2 regions of the Nocardiopsis sp. YSL2 genome follow, and region 1 is predicted to be linked to the other one. Evidence: predicted binding sites of a transcription regulator. Region 1 holds the regulator's gene; the other holds the start of a gene.
The links. The regulator HrcA, encoded in region 1, represses chaperone genes, less so after heat shock. The targets are predictions, from matches to a motif close to TTGGCACTCTCNNNNNGAGAGTGCCAA.
Positions count from the first base shown of each region.

Region 2: groL (chaperonin GroEL) is a predicted target of HrcA. The motif match lies at 1,620-1,646, and genes of this name have one in related genera.

Region 1 covers NZ_JAMOAO010000001.1:4,475,497-4,479,911, forward strand. The annotation lists gene M1P99_RS19675 (DUF4870 domain-containing protein) at 1-1,139, opposite strand, end outside; gene M1P99_RS19680 (DUF3097 domain-containing protein) at 1,331-2,167, opposite strand; gene hrcA (heat-inducible transcriptional repressor HrcA) at 2,279-3,292, shown strand; gene dnaJ (molecular chaperone DnaJ) at 3,297-4,415, shown strand, end outside.
Region 2 covers NZ_JAMOAO010000001.1:1,917,750-1,922,164, reverse strand. The annotation lists gene M1P99_RS08275 (ATP-binding cassette domain-containing protein) at 1-682, shown strand, start outside; gene M1P99_RS08270 (ABC transporter permease) at 679-1,473, shown strand; gene groL (chaperonin GroEL) at 1,813-3,444, shown strand; gene M1P99_RS08260 (ABC transporter ATP-binding protein) at 3,703-4,415, opposite strand, start outside.

The DNA.
Region 1 (4,415 bases):
ACCAGGCCGACCAGCAGGGAGCCGATCCACGAAAGCGCCGGGAAGGTGATGCCCAGCACGATGAGGATCACCCAGGCGAAGATGTAGCCGAGCAGCAGCGTGATCTGGAAGTTGGCCGCCTCCGAGGCGTGGTGGCGCACGAAGGGCGACTGGTGCCGCTTGGCGAAGTAGATCGCCAGCGGCGGGATCCAACCGAGGCACGCGATGATGAATCCGGACAGGTGCGCGAGCATCGCCACGAGCGTATCGTTCTCGCCGCCATGGGGGGCCTGCTGCTGATATCCGCCGGGCCCGCCGTGGACGGCCTGTTCAGCCGGGTGCTGGGGCTGTTGTCGGGGTTGACCGTAGGGCTGCTGCCCGTACGGGGTCTGTGCCGCCTGGGGTGCGCCGTAGGCGGGCTGGCCGCCCGTCGGCTGCTGTGGAGGCGGGGGCGCGAACGCGGGCTGTTGGCCGTACCCGGGCTGGGCCGCGTACGGGGACTGTTCACCCGGGGGCTGTGGGGGCTGCTGGGCGTAACCCTGCTGCTCCTGGGGTTGCCCGTAGGGCTGCGGAGGCGCGTAGCCGGGCTGGGGCTGCTGCCCGTAGCCCTCAGGGCCGCCCGCGGGCTGCTGGGCGTAGCCCTGCTGCTGGTACTGCTGCCCGTAGGCGGGCTGGCCGCCGGTCGGCTGCTGTCCGTACCCGGGCTGGGCCGCGTACGGGGACTGTTCACCCGGGGGCTGTGGGGGCTGCTGGGCGTAACCCTGCTGCTCCTGGGGTTGCCCGTAGGGCTGCGGAGGCGCGTAGCCGGGCTGGGGCTGCTGGGCGTAGCCCTCAGGGCCGCTCGCGGGCTGTTGGCCGTAGCCGGGTTGCGGCGCGTACGGGGGCTGTTCACCCGACGGCTGTGGGGGCTGCTGGGCGTAGCCCTGCTGCTGGTACTGCTGCCCGTGGGCGGCCTGGCCACCCGAGGGCTGCTGACCGTACTCCGCCTGCTGGCCATAGGCGGGCCGGCCGCCGGTCGGCTGCCGTCCGTCGCCGGGCTGCGGCGCGTACGGGGACTGTTCACCCGACGGCTGCCGCCCAGGGTCCGCCTGCCCGTACTGCGGGGGGCGACCCTCCTCGGGATCATCCGGGGCAGGGGGATTCGTCGGGTTCTCGCTCATGCTCTTCCTCGGCTCCGCTGGTGTGGGGCGGCTTCTGTACTTCCCGGCAGTACCGACGACCGCGCGGGCCGCGAGGTGGCGACCACGGCGGTCGGATGCCGGGCTCCGAAACCGTCGCCTGCCAGAATCCTAGATCCTGTACGCCTCACACCGCGAAGTCGCCGCCGCGCGGCGCGGTCGGCGGTCGCACCTCACTCGTCCGGGTGGGGGCCGGTGACGAAGTCGATCAGTTCCTCCACCCGCCCCAGGAGCGACGGCTCCAGATCGGCGTAGCTGCGCACCGAGCCCAGGATCCGCCGCCAGGCCTCGCCGGTCTCCATCCGCCAACCCAGGCCGCTGACGACGCCCTCCTTCCAGGGGCGGCCGCGCGGCACCTCCGGCCAGCGGTCGATTCCCAGCGCGCTCGGGCGGACCGCCTGCCACACGTCGACGTAGGGGTGACCCGCCACGAGCACGTGCTCGCCCTCCACCCGCGCGGCGATGCGCGACTCCTTGGATCCGGGGACCAGGTGGTCCACGAGGACACCGAGGCGCCGTCCCGGGCCGGGTGAGAAATCCGCCACGATCGCGGGCAGATCGTCCACACCCTCCAGGAACTCCACGGCCACGCCCTCCACGCGCAGGTCGTGGCCCCAGACCCGTTCCACGAGCTCGGCGTCGTGCAGGCCCTCGACGTAGATCCGGCTCTCCCGGGCCGTGCGCGCCCGCGTGCCCGGCACCGCGACCGAACCCGAGGCACTGCGCAGCGGCCCGCGCGGCGCCGCGGCGGGGCGCACGAGCGTGGCCGGGGCGCCGTCGATCAGGAACGCGGCCGGTCCGAGGTCGAACACCCGGCGGCGCCCGGCGCGGTCCTCCAGCGTCACGGTCGCCTTGTCCCAGCCGACGACGGCACCGCAGAATGTCTCGTCGGCGTCCTCCACGACCAGGTCGCGGCTGAGCGGCACATCCGGCACAGCGCCCTTCCTGGGCCGTCGCCAGTCACCCGCCAGCACGTCGCGGCCGTAGCGCTTGGTTCCCTTGGTAGCCACGGTCGTGCAGTCTAGTGGGGGCGCCGCGTTCCTACCGGTTGGTAGACAACGGGGTTTGCGCGCGCGCATAGAATTAGCACTGAGGACCATGGAGTGCCAGGAGGTGGCGAGTTGCTGGATGAGCGCAAGCTCGCGGTCCTGCGTGCCGTCGTCGAGGACTTCGTCAACACCAACGAACCGGTGGGTTCCCGCGCTCTGGCGGACCGGCACCCGCTCGGCGTCTCCCCGGCGACGATCCGCAATGACATGGTCGCCCTCGAAGAGGACGGATACATCACCCAGCCGCACACCAGTGCGGGCAGGGTCCCCACGGACAAGGGCTACCGGCTCTTCGTCGACCGCCTGTCGTCGGTCAAACCGCTCTCGGTCGCCGAGCGACGGGCCATCGAGTCCTTCCTCACGGGCGCCGTGGACCTGGACGAGATCGTCGCCCGAACGGTGCGGCTGCTCGCCCAGCTCACCCGCCAGGTCGCGATCGTGCAGTACCCGTCGTTGACACGCTCCTCCGTCCAGCACGTGGAGCTGGTCCCCCTGGGGGGCCAACGGATCATGATGGTCGTGATCACCAACACGGGCCGGGTCGAGCAGCGCGTCATCGACGGGCTCGGCGACGTCGACGCGGCGATCGTCGGCGATCTGCGGGAGATGCTCAACCGGGCCATCGCCGGACGCCACCTGGCCGACGTGCCCGACGCGGTTCAGGACCTGCCCGCGCAGGTCGATCCGGAACACCGGCGCGTCGCCGTGGCGGTCCTGTCGGTCCTGCTGGACAGCCTCGTCGAACGGCACGAGGAGAAGATCGTCCTCGCGGGGACGGCCAACCTCGCCGCCGTGGACTTCGCCGCGAGTCTGCGTGAGGTTCTGGAGGCGCTGGAAGAGAACATGGTCCTCATCCGTTTGCTGGGTGAGGCGAAGGATCCGTCGATGCTGACAGTGCGCATCGGCGAGGAGAACCTCCACGAGGGTCTGCGGACCGCCTCCATCGTGTCGGCCGACTACGGCGTGGGAAACCAGTCGCTGGCCAAGATCGGTGTGGTGGGTCCGACCCGGATGGACTACCCAGGGACGATGGGAGCGGTACGCGCGGTGGCTCGGTATGTCGGACAGATTTTGGCAGGACAGTAACTCAGTGGCCAGAGACTATTACCAGGTTCTCGGGGTGCGTCGCGACGCGTCCAAGGACGAGATCAAGAAGGCGTACCGGAGGCTCGCACGCGAGCTCCACCCGGACATCAACCCGGACCCCGCCACGCAGGAGCGCTTCAAGGAGGTGACCCAGGCCTACGAGGTCCTCTCCGACGAGAACAAGCGTCGGATGTTCGACATGGGTCACGACCCCTTCGCTCCAGGCGGCGGCGGTGGCGGCGCGGGTGGATTCGGCGGCGCCGGGGGTTTCGCCTTCGACGACATCATGAACGCGTTCTTCGGCGGCGGCCAGCCCGGCGGGCGGTCCCCGCGCGAGCGCGTCCGGCGCGGACGCAGCATCAAGATCCGCATCGAACTCGACCTCGTCGAGACGGCGTTCGGCGTGAGCAAGGACATCACGTTCCCCACCGCCATCCTGTGCGAGACGTGCCAGGGCGAGGGGACGGCGGCGGGATCGCACCGCACCACCTGCGAGATGTGCCACGGCCAGGGCGAGGTCTCCCAGGTCACCCGCTCCTTCCTCGGCCAGGTCATGACGTCCCGCCCCTGCCCGCAGTGCTCCGGCCAGGGCACGGTCATCACCAACCCCTGCGGTGACTGCGCCGGCGAGGGCCGGGTGCGCGAGAAGGTCACCCGCACGGTGAAGATCCCCGCGGGCGTCGACGACGGCACCCGCATCCAGCTCGCAGGCGAGGGCGAGGTCGGCCCCAACGGCGGGCCGCGCGGCGACATCATCCTGGAGATCATCCAGAAGGCGCACCCGACCTTCGAGCGGCGCGGCGACGACCTGCACTGCACGGTCACCGTGCCCATGACCGCCGCCGCGCTGGGCGCCTCGTTCGCGTTCGACACGCTGGACGGCACGGAGAACATCGACCTGCGCCCGGGGACCAACTCCGGCCACGTCATCACACTGCCCAACAAGGGCGTGACCCATCTCGACGGGGGCGGCCGGGGCGACCTGCGCATCCGCGTGGACGTGGAGACCCCGAACAAGCTGGACGAGGAGCAGGAGGCCCTGCTGCGCAAGTTCGCCGAGCTGCGCGGGGAGGACCAGAACCCGGGCCGCTTCAGCCCCGGGCACGGCGGCCTGTTCGCCAAG
Region 2 (4,415 bases), 2.6 Mb from region 1:
GCTGTACACCCAGGGCCTGCTCTACGGTCTGGACCGGGCTACCGCGCGCCGCCGCACCGCCGAGCTCATCGAGCAATGGGAGCTGGACGGCGCCGCCGACCGCGACGCCACGAGGCTCTCCGGCGGCCAGCGCCGCCGCGTGGACATCGCGATGGGGCTCATCCACCGCCCGGGTCTGCTCTTCCTGGACGAGCCCTCCACCGGTCTCGACCCGCACAGCCGGGCCAACCTGTGGGAACACATCGCCCGGCTGAGGGCCGAGCACGGCACGACGGTCGTGCTCACCACCCACTACCTGGAGGAGGCGGACGCCGTCGCCGAGCGGGTCCTGGTCATCGACCACGGCCGTGTGATCACCGACGGCACCGCCGACGCCCTCAAGTCCAAGGTCTCCGGTGACCTGGTGGCCTTCACCACCGAGGACGAGGACGCCGCGCGCACCGGGGCGCGGACCGCGGAGAGGGTGCCCTCCGCGTCCGCGGTGGAGGTGGTCGCGGAGCCCGGCCGTGAGCCCGGAGTCCGCTTCCGCGTCGAGCGGGGGGACCGGGTCCTGCCCGGCCTGCTGCGTTCGCTCGACGCGGCCGGGGTCGCCCCGCTCACGGTCAGCGTGCAGCGGCCCACCCTGGACGACGTGTTCCTGACTCTGACCGGACGCAGCCTGCGCGAGGAGGACGCCCGATGAGCGCCGACCGTACCGAGAGCCGAGCGACCACGGGTCGCGGGGGAGGCCCGATCCGGGACACGGGCCTGGTCCTCGTGCGCCAGCTGAGGCCCCTGCTGCGCCGTCCCGTGATGATCGGGTTCGGGATGCTGCAACCGGTCCTGTACCTCGCGCTCTTCTCGCCCCTGCTCCACGGGCTCGCCGGGGCGCAGGGGGAGAGCCCCTGGCGGTGGTTCGTCCCCGGACTGCTGGTGATGCTCGTCCTGTTCACCGCGGGCTTCGCCGGGTTCGGGCTGCTCCCGGAGATGGCCTCGGGCTCCTACGAGCGCCTGATCGCCACCCCCGCGAGCCGGGTCGCGCTGCTGCTGGGCAGGGTCCTGCGCGACACGGTGACGATGCTCGTGCAGTTCGTGCTCGTCCTCGCGATGGTGGTGCCCTTCGGGTTCCGGATGTCCCTTGGGGGCGCTCTGGTTGGTCTGGCGCTGCTCGCCGTCCTGGGCGTGGGGCTCTCGACCCTGTCGTACCTGGTGGCGCTCAAGGCCAAACAGGCCTACGTCTTCGCGCCGATCGTGGAGACCGTGCTCATGCCCCTGATGCTGCTCTCCGGGGTGCTGCTGCCGATGGACCTGGCCCCGACCTGGCTGTACACGCTCTCGCGCCTGAACCCGGTCGCCTACGTGGTGGACGCCGAACGCGCGCTGTTCGCCGGAGAGTGGGGCGCGGCCGTCGGCCTGGGCTGGGGTGTCGCGGTGGCGCTGGCCGTGACGGCGCTCCTGGTCGGGGCCCGGATGACTCGGCGGGTGAGTGTCTGAACCGTCGCCCGCAGGGAAGGACAGGGGTGGCGCCGGGCCCACGGCCCGGTGCCGTTCCTGTCCGCTGAGCGCGCAAAACGCCTGATGCGGGGACGAATCACCAGGTGAACAGCGGTCTTCGCGGTCGGTGAATCGTGACCACATCGTTTGCACTCTCCATGGGCGAGTGCTAAAAATAGACACGGTTAGCACTCCAGCAAGGCGAGTGCTAAACCGGACCGAGGCTGCGAGACCCCGGTGCTCCGACAGCAGGGTTGTCGGTCGTGCCGCGGTCGTCCGTCGCGGGCGCACGCCTCGTCCCATCGCGTATCAGCCCGGTCACGGGAGGACAAGAACTCAATGGCAGCCAAACTGATCGCGTTCGACGAGGAGGCCCGTCGCGGCCTCGAGCGCGGCATGAACCAGCTCGCTGACGCCGTCAAGGTCACGCTCGGCCCGAAGGGCCGCAACGTCGTCCTGGAGAAGAAGTGGGGCGCCCCCACGATCACCAACGACGGTGTCTCCATCGCCAAGGAGATCGAGCTCGAGGACCCGTGGGAGAAGATCGGGGCCGAGCTGGTCAAGGAGGTCGCGAAGAAGACCGACGACGTCGCGGGTGACGGCACCACCACCGCCACCGTGCTCGCCCAGGCTCTCGTACGCGAGGGTCTGCGCAACGTCGCCGCCGGCGCCAACCCGGTCGGTCTCAAGCGCGGCATCGAGGCCGCCGTGGCCCGCATCAACGAGGAGCTCGGCAACCTCTCCAAGGAGGTCGAGACCAAGGAGCAGATCGCCTCCACCGCCTCGATCTCCGCCGGTGACGCCCAGATCGGCGAGACCATCGCGCAGGCGATGGACAAGGTCGGCAAGGAAGGCGTCATCACCGTCGAGGAGGGCCAGACCTTCGGGCTGGAGCTCGAGCTCGCCGAGGGTATGCGCTTCGACAAGGGCTACATCTCGCCCTACTTCGCCACCGACCTTGAGCGCATGGAGACGGTCCTTGAGGACCCCTACATCCTCATCGTCAACTCCAAGATCTCCAACAACAACGAGTTCCTGCCCGTTGTCGAGAAGGTCCTGCAGTCCGGCCGTCCGCTGATGGTCATCGCCGAGGACGTCGAGCAGGGTGCCCTGCAGACCCTCGTCGTGAACAAGATCCGCGGCACCTTCAAGTCCGTCGCCGTCAAGGCCCCGGGCTTCGGTGACCGCCGCAAGGCCCAGCTCGGCGACATCGCCGTGCTGACCGGCGGCCAGGTCATCACCGAAGAGGTCGGCCTCAAGCTCGAGAACACCGAGCTCGACCTGCTCGGCCGCGCCCGCAAGGTCGTCGTCACCAAGGACGAGACCACCATCGTGGACGGCGCCGGTGACGCCACCACGATCGCCGGTCGCGTGAACGAGATCCGCAACGAGATCGAGCGCACCGACTCGGACTACGACCGCGAGAAGCTGCAGGAGCGCCTGGCGCGCCTGGCCGGCGGCGTGGCCGTCATCAAGGCCGGTGCCGCGACCGAGGTGGAGCTCAAGGAGCGCAAGCACCGCATCGAGGACGCCGTCCGCAACGCCAAGGCCGCGGTCGAGGAGGGCATCCTGCCCGGTGGCGGCGTCGCGCTGCTGCAGGCCAGTGTCCCCGCGTTCGAGAAGCTGGACCTGCAGGGCGACGAGGCCATCGGTGCCGACATCGTTCGCCGCTCCATCGCCGAGCCGCTGAAGCAGATCGCCATCAACGCCGGCCTCGAGGGCGGCGTCGTGGCGGAGAAGGTCCGCAACCTGGAGCCCGGTCACGGCCTCAACGCCGCCACCGGTGAGTACACCGACCTGTTCAAGGACGGCGTCATCGACCCGACCAAGGTCACCCGCTCCGCGCTGCAGAACGCGGCCTCCATCGCCGGTCTGTTCCTGACCACCGAGGCCGTCATCGCCGACAAGCCGGAGAAGGCCGGGGCTCCCGCCGCCGACCCGACCGGTGGCATGGGCGGCATGGACTTCTAACGGTTCACGCTCCCGGGGTCAGGTACGCGACCCCGCCCGCGACGACCGGGCGGCCCTTTCCGGGCCGCCCGGTTTCGCTGTTCCCGGGGCCGGTCCGCGGTCGCCCCGGCACGGATCCCGCACCGGACCGGCGGGCCTGCGGTGGGGGCGGCCACCGGTCCCACCGGACCAGAGCGCGGCGCAGCGGGGCGTCGGCCGGGCCCGTAGCGCCGGATGCTCCGGGAGAACCGGAAGGCGCACCCCGTCCGGGGTGCTCTGTCAGTCGCCGTGCCAGGCGTGCCAGAGGCCGGCGTAGGAACCGCCGCGCGCGAGCAGTTCGTCGTGGCTGCCCAGCTCGCTGATCCGGCCGTCCTCCACCACCGCGATCCGGTCCGCGTCGTGCGCGGTGTGCAGGCGGTGCGCGATCGCGACCACCGTGCGGCCCTCCAGCACCCCCGCCAGCGACCGCTCCAGGTCCCGGGCCGACCGCGGGTCCATCAGGGACGTCGCCTCGTCCAGGACCAGCACCGCCGGATCGGCCAGCACCACGCGGGCCAGGGCGAGCTGTTGCACGTGCGCGGGGTCCAGGTCCTCGTGGCCCGATCCCACCTGCGTGTCCAGGCCCTCCGGGAGCGAGCGCGCCCAGCGCTCGGCGCCCACCGCGGCCAGCGCCCGCCACAGGCGCTCCTCGTCCACGGGTCCGGCGCCGGCGTCCAGGGCCAGCGCCAGGTTCTCGGCGAGGCCGCCACGGAACACGTGGCTCTCCTGGCTCAGGAGGATCACCCGCTCCCTGCGCTGCTCGGGGGACAGGTCCGCCAGGTCCGTGCCGCCCACGCGCACACGACCGGAGGTCGGCGAGTGGATCCCGGCGACGAGCTTGCCCAGGGTCGACTTGCCCGCCCCGCTCGGACCCACCACGGCGATCCGCTCTCCGGGCCGGAGCACGAGGTCCACGCCGTGCAGCACCTCGGTTCCGGTGTAGCCGAAGCGCA